2 regions of the Paenibacillus sp. FSL P2-0089 genome follow, and region 2 is predicted to be linked to the other one. Evidence: predicted binding sites of a transcription regulator. Region 2 holds the regulator's gene; the other holds the start of a gene.
What was found. The regulator Rex, encoded in region 2, represses fermentation and respiration genes when NADH is low (regulators of the CRP and FNR family bind a similar motif). The targets are predictions, from matches to a motif close to TTGTGAAATATTTCACAA.
Positions count from the first base shown of each region.

Region 1: a site for Rex is predicted at 4,563-4,580, ahead of NST69_RS07275 (flavocytochrome c). Genes of this name have one in related genera too.

Region 1 is NZ_CP152006.1:1,808,117-1,813,768, reverse strand. Features, by position in the region: gene NST69_RS07290 (flavocytochrome c) at 1-780, opposite strand, end outside; gene dcuS (DcuS/MalK family sensor histidine kinase) at 908-2,521, opposite strand; gene NST69_RS07280 (FMN-binding protein) at 2,726-3,085, opposite strand; gene NST69_RS07275 (flavocytochrome c) at 3,111-4,541, opposite strand; gene NST69_RS07270 (hypothetical protein) at 4,726-5,184, shown strand; gene NST69_RS07265 (response regulator) at 5,311-5,652, opposite strand, start outside.
Region 2 is NZ_CP152006.1:4,573,932-4,579,583, forward strand. Features, by position in the region: gene NST69_RS19155 (DUF5590 domain-containing protein) at 1-289, opposite strand, end outside; gene NST69_RS19160 (amidohydrolase) at 319-1,620, opposite strand; gene NST69_RS19165 (redox-sensing transcriptional repressor Rex) at 1,610-2,260, opposite strand; gene dinG (ATP-dependent DNA helicase DinG) at 2,410-5,271, opposite strand; gene NST69_RS19175 (hypothetical protein) at 5,387-5,652, opposite strand, start outside.

The sequences.
Region 1 (5,652 bases), 2.8 Mb from region 2:
GGTGGTTACGATAACTGCTGCTGCGCTGATCGTTTTGTCATCGGCCTGGTTGAACAGCACCTTCACGCCGTTCACCTTACCATCCTGTACCGTAAGCTCCTTCACATCCGCATTGACGAACAGCGGAATTCCCTGCTCCTGAACATTGCGGACAAGTCCTGCTACAAGATATTGTCCCACGGCCGAGCCGTCCTCCGGACGATGGGTACGCTTCTCCTTCATACCGCCGGTAATTGTAATATTGTTCAGGCGGATTCCGATGGAATCGAGCCAGTCAATGGCACCTGCGGATTGATCCACGAAGAAGTGCAGCAGCTCCTTATTGTTCGTATCATGTCCGCCCTTAAGGGTCTCTTCATAGAACAGTTCGTTGCTGTCTTCGATGCCCTGCTCCTTCTGGAACTTGGTCTGCGAAGCATTCATCCCTGAGGAGGATTTGGTTGTATTGCCACCGGCTACCGGCATTTTCTCCAGGATGACCGGGTTCATGCCGGCCGCTTTGGCTTCCAGTGCAGCAGACATTCCCGCACCACCCGCGCCGACGATGACGATATCATATTTATCTTTTAACTGATCATACGGAGTATAGCTCGCTTCGGATGCCCCCGATACGGCCTCTGCTGTCTCTTTAGGTGTAGCCGTTGCTGCAGGCTCTGTGGTCGCGCTGTTTGTTCCCTTGCTCTCATTCTTGCTGCTGCCCGCATTGTTGCTTCCGCAGCCTGCAATCACCAGCATCACAGAGAGAATGAGGATAAGCGCCGCTGTTAATCTCTTATTCATGTGAGTTGTGCCCCCTTGTGCATATTTTCACAATTATCATAGCGTCAAAGAAGCGGTTTGTGGAACCTTCCGTAAATTATTAAAGAGTTTTGTAACTAAAGTAAGCGGGCATATGGACCTTAAATGTTCACATCCCCTCCTCCTCCTTCACCTCATAAGGCACATCCACGATAAAATGCGCTCCCGGCCCGCAGCCGGCGGCAAGCTCAAGATGACCCCCCAGTTTGTCTACACTTTTCTTCACCAGATATAGGCCGATTCCCCGCTGTTCACCCTTGGAGGAGTAGCCCTGAACGAAGATCTTCTCCCCCAGGCCCGCCGGAATTCCCGGACCGTTGTCGCTAACCTCGCATAGCAGCCGCCCTTCTTCATATTGAAAAGCAAGCTCCACCCGCTTCACGGGTTGCTCACAGAGCTCCCCCAGCGCCTCCAGGGCATTATCCAGCAGATTGCCGGCAATCGTAATCAGCTCATGAATCACCTGCGGATCAGCCGGCTCCGGCAGATAGCTGTCTCCGGTCAGCAGCAGCTCCATCCCCGCTTCGCGTGCCCGGCTCAGCTTCCCCAGCAGAAATCCGGCCAGCACCGGGTCCTTGATCTGTCTTGTGATCGACCCGATCTCCTTCTGGTAATTGCTTACCGTTCCCAGAATATATTGCTGCAGCTCATCATACAGACCCATATGCGTCATGCCCATAATGACATGCAGCTTGTTCATGAACTCATGGGCACCGGAGCGCAGCGCTTCTGCATAGACCGAGACTCCCGACAGCTTCTCCGCCAGCACAGCCAGCTCGGTTTCATCCCGGAAGGTAGCAATCGCGCCAACGATGTTCCCATTCACCCGGACTGGCAGGCTGTTCACCAAAAGAGAGCTGTCTCCCAGCTCCAGCTCCCGGTCCTGTATCCCCTCTCCCTCAGCCAATACCTGCTCAAGACCCAGCTCCGGCCAATACTCGGCAATCTGCCGGTTCATGGCGCTCCCGCCAATCCCCGCAGCCCGCAGAAGCCGCTGTGCTTCCATATTAAGGATGGTAATCCGCGCCTCCTGATCTACGGCAATAATTCCCTCACGCGTGGATTCCAGCATCGCACTGCGTTCCTGGAGCAGCTTGGAGATGTCCTCCGGCTCCATCCCGAACACCATCCGCTTGATCCGGGCCGCCAGAATGAATGCTCCTCCCGCTCCAAGCAAGGCTCCCGAGACCAGAATCGCAATAATCGTCCACTCATTCATCAGGACCAGCCGCTCGACCCGCTCCAGGGACAGACCGGCAATGACCACACCCACCTGATGCCCCCGGTTGTTATAGACTGGCACGAAGCCGCGCAGGGATCTGCCGAGCGGACCAGCCCCTTCGGAGATGCTCTCCCCTCCGCGCAGCGATATCTCCTGGCCGCCTCCCGCAAAGGGCAGACCGACCAGCGAAGCATCCGGATGAGAATAGCGGATTCCCTTCATATCTGTCACGACCACGAACATAATATCATTGCGGCGGGCGATCCTTGAGGTGTAGTCCTGAATCTCCTTGCTGTTGCCCTCACTGAGTCCCTCAGAGACCAGCGGAATCAGGGCGATGGTACGGGCAATCGTAATCGCCTTATCCTCCAGCGCCTGCCGGGTCTGCGGAATAATCTGATTCCGGAAAATAAAATATAAAATCAGCAGTACCAGCAGGACAACGGCAGACACCATGACGGCAATCATTGTGCGCAGACTGTAGCTTTTTTTCCTGGCCACTGGTGCGAAGACCTCCCTTCATGTCCCATATTCCTATACCATTCGAACTATATTATTTGAACTAGAATTTGTAAAGCTACTCCAGAGTGATTGTTTCTGGGGATGTAACTATGCAGCAAGCCCAGCCGTTCTGCCGGAGACAGGAGGGCTGGGCTTGCTGGAATGAACTTTTCACAACTCTTGTATAGACAAATAGATGATAGCTTACTGCTCCTTGGCCTGTTCCAGCGCCTGGGTCACCGCTTCAATAATTCCGCCGCTGGAGCCGGAAGCCCCGGAGAGGGCGTCTACGCCTTCTGTGGTTTGCTTTTCAATAATTTCAGGAATCGTATTCTCTACAGCCGCATCGATCATCGCCTGCGTCTCCTTATGCTCCTTTACGGTAATGGCGTCGATCTTCTCATCTTTGATCTCTACCGCCACTTTAATATCACTCTTAACCCCTTTGCCTGTTCCATCATATGTCCCGTCCACATACTTGCCGGAAGATGATGAGCATCCAGCTGTTAGTACTGTTGCAGCCGCGAGGGCAGAGAACAGCAAGGTTTTTGTCCACTTGTGCATGAATAATTCCTCCTTCTGAAAGTTCCTATTTCTTAAGTGCCTTCACAGCTTCATCCGCTGCGATCCGCCCGAAGGTAGTGATGTCTGCCAGTGCATTACCGCCCAGACGGTTCGCGCCGTGTACTCCGCCGGTTACTTCGCCCGCAGCATACAGCCCGGCAATGACCTGATCCTTGGTATCCAGCACCTGAGCCTGGGTGTTAATTGCTACTCCGCCCATGGTATGGTGGATTCCCGGTGTTACCTGAATTGCATAATACTTACCCTTTTCAAAAGACAGCTTAAGATCCGGCCGTTCAAACTCTGTATCCTTGCCGGAAGCAACGAAGCCATTATACGTTTTCAGTGTATCCGCAAGCGCTTTGCCATCTACACCAATCTGTGCCGCCAATTCTTCAGGTGTTGCCGCTTCTTTGACCAGATCCATTCCAAAGTAAACCTCAGTTGCCTTCAGGTTCGCACGCAGCTCATCATTGAAGATCAGGTAAGCTACTTTACCGGATTGGGCCAGAATATTCTGGGACACGACATCGCGGGTCAGCAGTTCATTCGTGAATCGCTTGCCTTCGCTATTGACCAGAATCGCACCGTCTCCGCGTACCCCTTCCGTGATCAGCACGCCTTGATTCGGAATGGTGGTCGGATGAATCTGAATCTCCTTCATGTCTACAAGCTTGGCACCAATCTTCTCTGCCATCGTTGTACCATCTCCGGTTGCGCCCGGGTGGTTAGTGGTAGAGAACCCTTCCAGCTTCGGCTGGTACCCCTTGATCATGTCCATGTTAGCTCCAAAACCGCCAGCCGCCAGGATAACGGAATTCGCACTAATCGTGTACTGCTTGCCATCCTTATCCGTCACCTTCACTCCAGTAACCACGCCGTCCTTGTTCTTGACGATCTCATCGGCAGTCGTCCGCAGGCGCACATCAATCTTGTACTCCTCCAGCTTCTTCTTCAGCGCGACTACGATGAAATTCCCTGCCGCTTCCCCGCCTGCCGGACGGTGAATCCGGTTCACGCTTGCCCCGCCTGCGCGTCCCACTTCAGACAGCTCGGCTCCATTCTCCTTCAGCCACTCCACCGAAACCGCCGCACCGTTCGTAAGTGTTCTGACCAGATCCGGGTTGTTCAGGTTCTTGCCGCCCTTCATGGTATCCTCGAAATGCAGCTCCGGACTGTCTGTAATGCCAGCCGCTGCCTGATAAGGTGTTCCTGCCGCATTCAATCCGCCTTCCGCACGGACGGTGTTGCCTCCAAGCATAGGCATTTTTTCGATCAATATCACTTTGGCTCCCTGATTATGCGCTTCAATGGCAGCAGTCATTCCCGCGCCGCCGCCGCCGATAATAACAATGTCCGTAGACTCCCCTTTGGTGCTGTTACATGCAGGCAATACCACCAGACTTGCCAGCAGCAACCCCTTGCCCAGCAGACTTCCCCATCTCTTTCTGTTCATTCAGTTCTCCTCCAATTGTTATTGTGCATATTTTCACAATCATCATAACCTGAAGGAGCCCTGACAAGAATATTTAGTAATTAAAGAAATGATAAAGTAAATAAAGGTAGTGAATTTGCTTGAATGTGTTTATAGATTTATAATTGGAGCTTATACAACCGTATCACTAGGAGGAACAGAAACTATGGAAAAAAGCGAAAAATATTGGCTGGCCGGTGCTGTTCTGGCAGCAGCCGGTGTCTCCCTGATGAGCTACACCGCGAGCCGCTATACTTCATTCAAAAGAGTAGTTACCCGAACCATCCATCTGGAAGATATCGCCGCTCTGGAAATTACCCGCCTATCTTCTGTTCCCGGTGAACAGAAGGATATTGTGCTTACTGAGCCGGAAGCGATTAAGCGGATCTACGATGATTTCTCCAGCGTCCGCCTGATGAAATCCGCCCGCAATGTGAGCACAGACAACAAGTACAGCTATTACATTACCATCGTCCAGGCCGACCGGAAGCAGCGGTTCGACATTATTTTGAAGGGCAAGCATCACATGATTATCTACGACAATGACATGAACAACCCGCACCTGGTAGCCTATAAAATCATTAACGAGTTCAGTCCGCTCGCTCTGCAGCAGGCCTTCGATTGATTCTGCGCACGCTTATGTACGGCATAGCTTAATAACCTTCACAGCTAATGTGACGGCTATATGGAGTCATGGAACGCCTGGGGCAGCCTCGGGACACCTTGACTCCGTTTTATTTTAAGAGAACACTTATAGATATTTACGGATAAGCTCATGCCCTTCAGGTCTCACCTTATACATATACACCGGCCTGCCTACCGCCCCGTAGCTAAGCTCCATTTCCAGAATACCTGCCTCCGTCAGAAAAGCCAGATATTTGCGGACCGAGATCCGCGAGATGGGCGCATGACTGCTGATATCCTCCGTGGAGAACACCGGGCTCTCCAGCCGGTTAATTGTGCTCCAGATGCTCTCCAGTGTGCCTTCGGCAAGCCCTTTGGGCAGCGGCAGGGCAGCGTACTTCTCCTCTTCCGTCCCGAGCGGATGCCGCAGCAGCTTATCCAGCTGCTCCTGGCTTAGATGCTCCTTGTG
Region 2 (5,652 bases):
CGCCTCCGGCAGGCTTGCCCTCCAAGGTGAAACGGACCCACACCATCAGCTCGGTCCCTGCTTCATTTTTACCGGTCAGCACCCAATAGATCTCATTCTCATTCCAGACAGATTTCTGAGCCTTGGTTACCTCTGTTAGTCCGGCACGCGCCCGGGCCAGCTCCTTGGCCTCACTCCGCTCGTTCCACTGGTCCTTCATAATGTAGGCATAGAACTGGCTTAGTCCGAACAGAAGGAGCAGCACCACGGTAATCCCCAGCCAGATCCATTTTCTCCTCTTCTTCTTCACCACGCTGCTTCCTTTCCCGTTCCCCTGAATTACCGTTTAAGCAGGCTCTCGAACGTCTCCTGTGCTTTGCGGCGGATGGCTTCTTCATCAAGTGTCAGGCATTGTCCATGCTTCACAACCTGCTGGCCGTTCACCCATACATGCTCCACATCCTTGGCACTTGCCGAATATACGGCATGGGAGAGCAGATCGGTATGCGGCAGCAGATGAGGCTGGTCAATATCAAGTGCGATGAAGTCGGCCTTCATTCCTGCTGCAAGCCGGCCTACCCCGCTTAGGAAAATAGACTGAGCCCCATACTCCGTAGCCATCAGAAGCGCCTCAGGAGCCGGTACCGCTGTAGGATCACCGCTTACACCCTTGTGGATCAGAGCCGCCAGCCTCATCTCTTCGAACATATCCAGATTATTGTTACTTGCCGCTCCGTCTGTACCCAGGGAAACCTTAACCCCGGCTCGCAGCAGCTCAGGAACACGCGCAACACCACTCGCCAGCTTAAGGTTACTGCCGGGGTTATGCGACACGCCAACGTTATAGCGGGCCAGAATCCCAATCTCTTCATCATTCAGATGAACCCCGTGGGCAATGAGCGAAGGACGGGTGAACATCCCGAGCTTCTCCAGATGCGCGACCGGACGCAGGCCGTAGTCGGCCACGTTCTGTTCCACTTCATGGCGCGTCTCGGACATATGGGTGTGCATTGGCAGGTCCAGATCATGGGCAGCCTGCACAAACTTCATGAAAAACTCTGGAGGACAGGTGTACGGGGCGTGCGGTGAGAGCATGGACGTAATTCTGCCGTCAGCCTTGCCGTGCCAGTTACGGGCAAAAGCAATCGCCTCAGCGAGCTTCGCTTGCTGTACCTCTTCCGGGCACAGCCCAATTACGCCGCGCATTAACACCGCACGAATACCGGACTGCTCGGTCACTTCCGCTACCCGGTCCATATGATCATACATATCGAGGAAGGTGGTTGTGCCGCCCTTCAGCATCTCCAGCACGGACAACGAGGTTCCCCAATATACATCATCACCAGTGAATTTCTCTTCCATCGGCCACATCTTCTCCTGCAGCCAAGTCTGAAGCACCATATCGTCGCCGTACCCGCGCAGCAGTGACATTGCAGTATGACCATGGGTATTGACCAGACCAGGCATGAACAGCAGACGGCTGCCGTCTACGACCTGTGCGCCATCCTCCACTACCGGCTCAGCTTCACCTATGTAAGTAATCAAATCATTCTCCAGGGTCATGTACCCGCTCAGTACCGGCTTGTCACTGCCCGGAACCAGGAAGTGCCCATTCTTGATTATCGTGATCTTACTGCTCATCTTCAGCCTCATCCTTTCCATCATGCAGATAATAGGCCAAGCTCTGCAGATCTGTGGTGAAATCTGCGGCATGAATCCGGATATTGGCAGGCGTCTTGAGAATAACCGGTGCGAAGTTCAGAATCGCCTCGATACCGGAATCGACAAGAATATCAGCTACGTTCTGGGCTTCGCTGTCGGGCACGGTAATAATCCCGATCCGGATGCCCTGCGAGCGGATTGTACTGCTTAGCTCCTCCATCGGCTGCACAACCAGCGAGTTGATCTGCTGGCCCACCTTCGGCGGGTAGGCATCGAAGATGGCAGTAATCTTCATCGTATCCTTCAAGTAAGCGTTGTAGTTAGACAAGGCATGACCGAGATTACCGGCTCCAACCAGTGCAACATTAATTTGCTGGTCAAGCTTCAGGATATGGCGGATCTTCTCAATCAGATAAGATACATCATAGCCGATGCCTTTTCTGCCAAAATCACCGAAATAAGCCAAATCCTTGCGGATCTGGGCGGGATTCAGATCAAGCTTCTGGCCCAGCTCCTGAGAAGAGACTGTGGAGATTTCACGTTTTTGGAGATCGTTCAGGAAACGCAGGTACACTGGGAGCCTGCGCACGACGGCCTCCGATATTTTATCCGATTTCATGTATTCTCCTCCTTAAAAGTTTTGTTAGCCTACACTTCATTCCGTACAATTATAGCAACCGTGCCCCGCCGCCTGCCGGAGTGGCAGGACAGGCGGGAACGGATCTTCAGGATAATCATGACTTATTAATAATAGCAATAGCAGATGAATTAGGAAACCCCGCCGTCATCCAGCCATTCGGCAATTCTCGGGACCATCTGCTCGGTGAGCATATGCTCCATCTTGGGACCGGGGAGCGAGTACAGGAAGTACTTTCCGTAATGCGATTCAATGACTCTGGTATCGTACACAATTACGATGCCCCGGTCCTGCGCCGTGCGGACCAGCCGCCCGAAGCCCTGCTTGAAGCGGATGACAGCCTGCGGCACGGACAGCTTCATGAACGGATTCTTCTTCTGTGCCTGAAGCAGCTCTGACTTCGCTTCTGCCAGCGGGTGATTCGGCGGCTGGAACGGCAGTCTGACAATCGCCAGGCAGGTCAATGCTTCTCCCGGGATATCCACCCCTTCCCAGAAGCTGCTGGTACCCAGCAAGACCGAAGCCGGGCTGTCCTGGAAGCGGCGGATCAGCTTGCTCCGGCTGCCGCCTTCCACACCTTGTCCGAGCACCGCGATATCCTGTGAGGCAAGTGCCTCCTTCAGCGGTTCATACACCTGACGCAGCATCTTGTAGGAGGTGAACAGCACCAGCATCCGTCCCCGTGTAGTTACAGCTGTCTCGGCAAGGGAGTGCACGAGGGTGTCCACAAAGCGGGCATCCCCAATACTCCCCTTGACGCTCGGGAAGTCCCGGGGGATGACCAGGAGAGCCTGCTCACGATACTTGAATGGCGACGGAAGCAGTGCAGTCATCAGACGCCGCTGCTCTGCAGCCTCGCCAAGCCCCAGGTTATCAATCATGAACTGGAAGGATTTATCCACGGATAAGGTGGCCGAGGTCAGGATAATGCTCTTCTTCTTATCGAAGAACAGCTCCCTGAGCTGGGTGCTGACATCTACAGGAACAGCATACATTTGCAGCGACTTGCCCTTATAATTACCGCTTCCCTCCAGCCAATACACGATATTCTCATCGTTCAGACTCATGAAGAAGCGGATCTGCTCTCTAATGGATGCCAGATCCTTGAATAACCCGCCGATATCGGTCACAAGACTGTCTGAGGAGGATTGGCTGTCCGTGTCTCGCATCTCACTGAGCATTTTGTCGCCCTTGCGGATGATATCGCTCAGACTGAGGTTCAGTGTATTCTCAAGGGCAGCCAGCTCCTCCCAATCCTTCGGCTTCTTGCCCGGCTGCAGGCGTGCCACCAGCTGGCCTGCTTCACCGGCCCCGGCATCGCTGCGCTCAGGCAGCAGGCTGAAGAGCCGGTCGCTGAGCGCATCCCAGGACTCCTTCACCGTCAGCAGATCGGGATAGATCCGGTCGATCACGCCGCTCCATTCGGAAGCCTGCTCACTGCCCGAAGACTGCAGACTCTGGCGGAGGGCAGGCAGCTGCCCGCTCCGGCTATCCTTATAGAGTCGGGTGAGGGTATGGGCGAATGTGAAATATTTCATCTGCATGCCAAGATGCTTGCCGGCAATATCCTCCAGATGATGGGCTTCATCAATTACAAGATGGTCGTAAGCCGGAAGAAGCTGATGCCCGGCTTTGACATCTGCGAACAGCTTGGAGTGATTGGTGACTACCACATCGGAGATCCCGGCTTCATGCTTGGCCCGGTGGTAATAGCATTTGCGGAACCAGGGACAGGCGCGTCCCAGGCAGGAGTCAGTATCACTGGCTACAGTCTCCCAGAAATCGCCGCCCCGTCCGCTTAAGTTAAGCTCCTCATCATCGCCGGTCGTCGTCTGAGTCAGCCAAACGAGCATTTGCGCAGCGGTGAGCGCTTCTTCCCTTGGACTCGTAAAGTCCTTTTTGTTCATTCGATGTTCGAACTTGCGCAGACACAAATAGTGCCCTCTTCCCTTAAAGATGGAGGCCTTGAACGGGAACGGCACAACGCTGGTTAAGAGCGGAATATCCCGCTCCCGCAGCTGGTCCTGAAGGTTAATGGTATGCGTGCTGACCATCACCTTCTGATCACTTTTCACACTATGGTAGATGGCCGGAAGCAGATAACCCAGCGATTTACCGGTGCCTGTTCCCGCTTCAATCAGCAGATGCTTGTCCTGCTCAAGCGCTGTAATGACCTCATGGATCATCAGCTCCTGGGCTTCTCGGCTCTCATACTGGGGAAGAACAGCCTTCAGCCGCTTGGTTACCTCATCCATATATTCTTCAAAGGTAATATTATCCAGAGGATTGACGCTTCCTTCTTCCCGTGGCGTAGCCAGCTCTGCCCAGTCCCCCACAGCCAGCGCTAGCTGGCGGTAGAAGCTCAGCTCACCTTCCGGCTGAAAGGTCTCCATCTCCCGCTCCCGCAGCAGCCCGTCGAAATACCAGGCCAGATCACTGTCTTCGTCCGCGAACAGCTCATTCAGCCGCTGAATCGTCAGCAGCGGCAGACTCTGCAGCTCTTCCAGACATTTGAGCAGCACAATAGCCGTGGCAAGCGCATCACTGTCCGCCTGATGGGGACGTTCATGCGTAATGCCGAAGTGGCTGCTTACCGCGCCAAGCTGATAGGTGCTCAGCGAAGGAAAGCATATTTTGAGAAAATCGATCGTATCCAGAATCCGCCCCTGAAACGGCAGGTAGCCGCAGCGGTCCAGCGCATTCTGCAAAAAATGAAAATCAAACGCGACATTGTGTCCGACGAGGACTACATCATCCAGCAGCGGTACCAGCTCCATCATCATCTCATCGAGCTCCGGCGCATCCTGTACATCGCTGTCTGTAATTCCGGTCAGGCCCGTAATAAAAGGAGGAATTGGCGCTCCGGGCTTGACATAGGAACCATACACCCGGGAGATCGTCCCGTCTTCTTCTATAATGGCAAGGCCAACCTGGATGATCTCTCCCACAGATTGGGTTCCCGTAGTTTCAAAATCAAGCACGGCAAATTTCATTATAAGTTCTATTCCCTTTCACTTGAGACTCTTTATCAGCATAACAGAAGTTACGAAAAAAGGCGATGCACACCCCGGGAAGTGGGGCGCATCGCCTAAAGAAACCGAGGATAAATTATAAAAGCGAAACCAGCTGATGGCCAAACTCCAGCTTCCCGCCCCGTCTGCGGCACACCTCCAGATTCACGTTCGGCTCCGGCAGATCAGGATCATGCAGCAGCGACAGGCTGAACAGCTCACTGGCTTCATTGAAGCGTTCCTGGGAAGCCCGGATACAGCCCAGCGCATTATAGATCATCGCCTTCAGCTTCACCTCACGGATCAGGCCCAGCATGTGATTCAGATGTCCCCAGGCGGTATCTCCTTCTCCCTCCTGCAGAT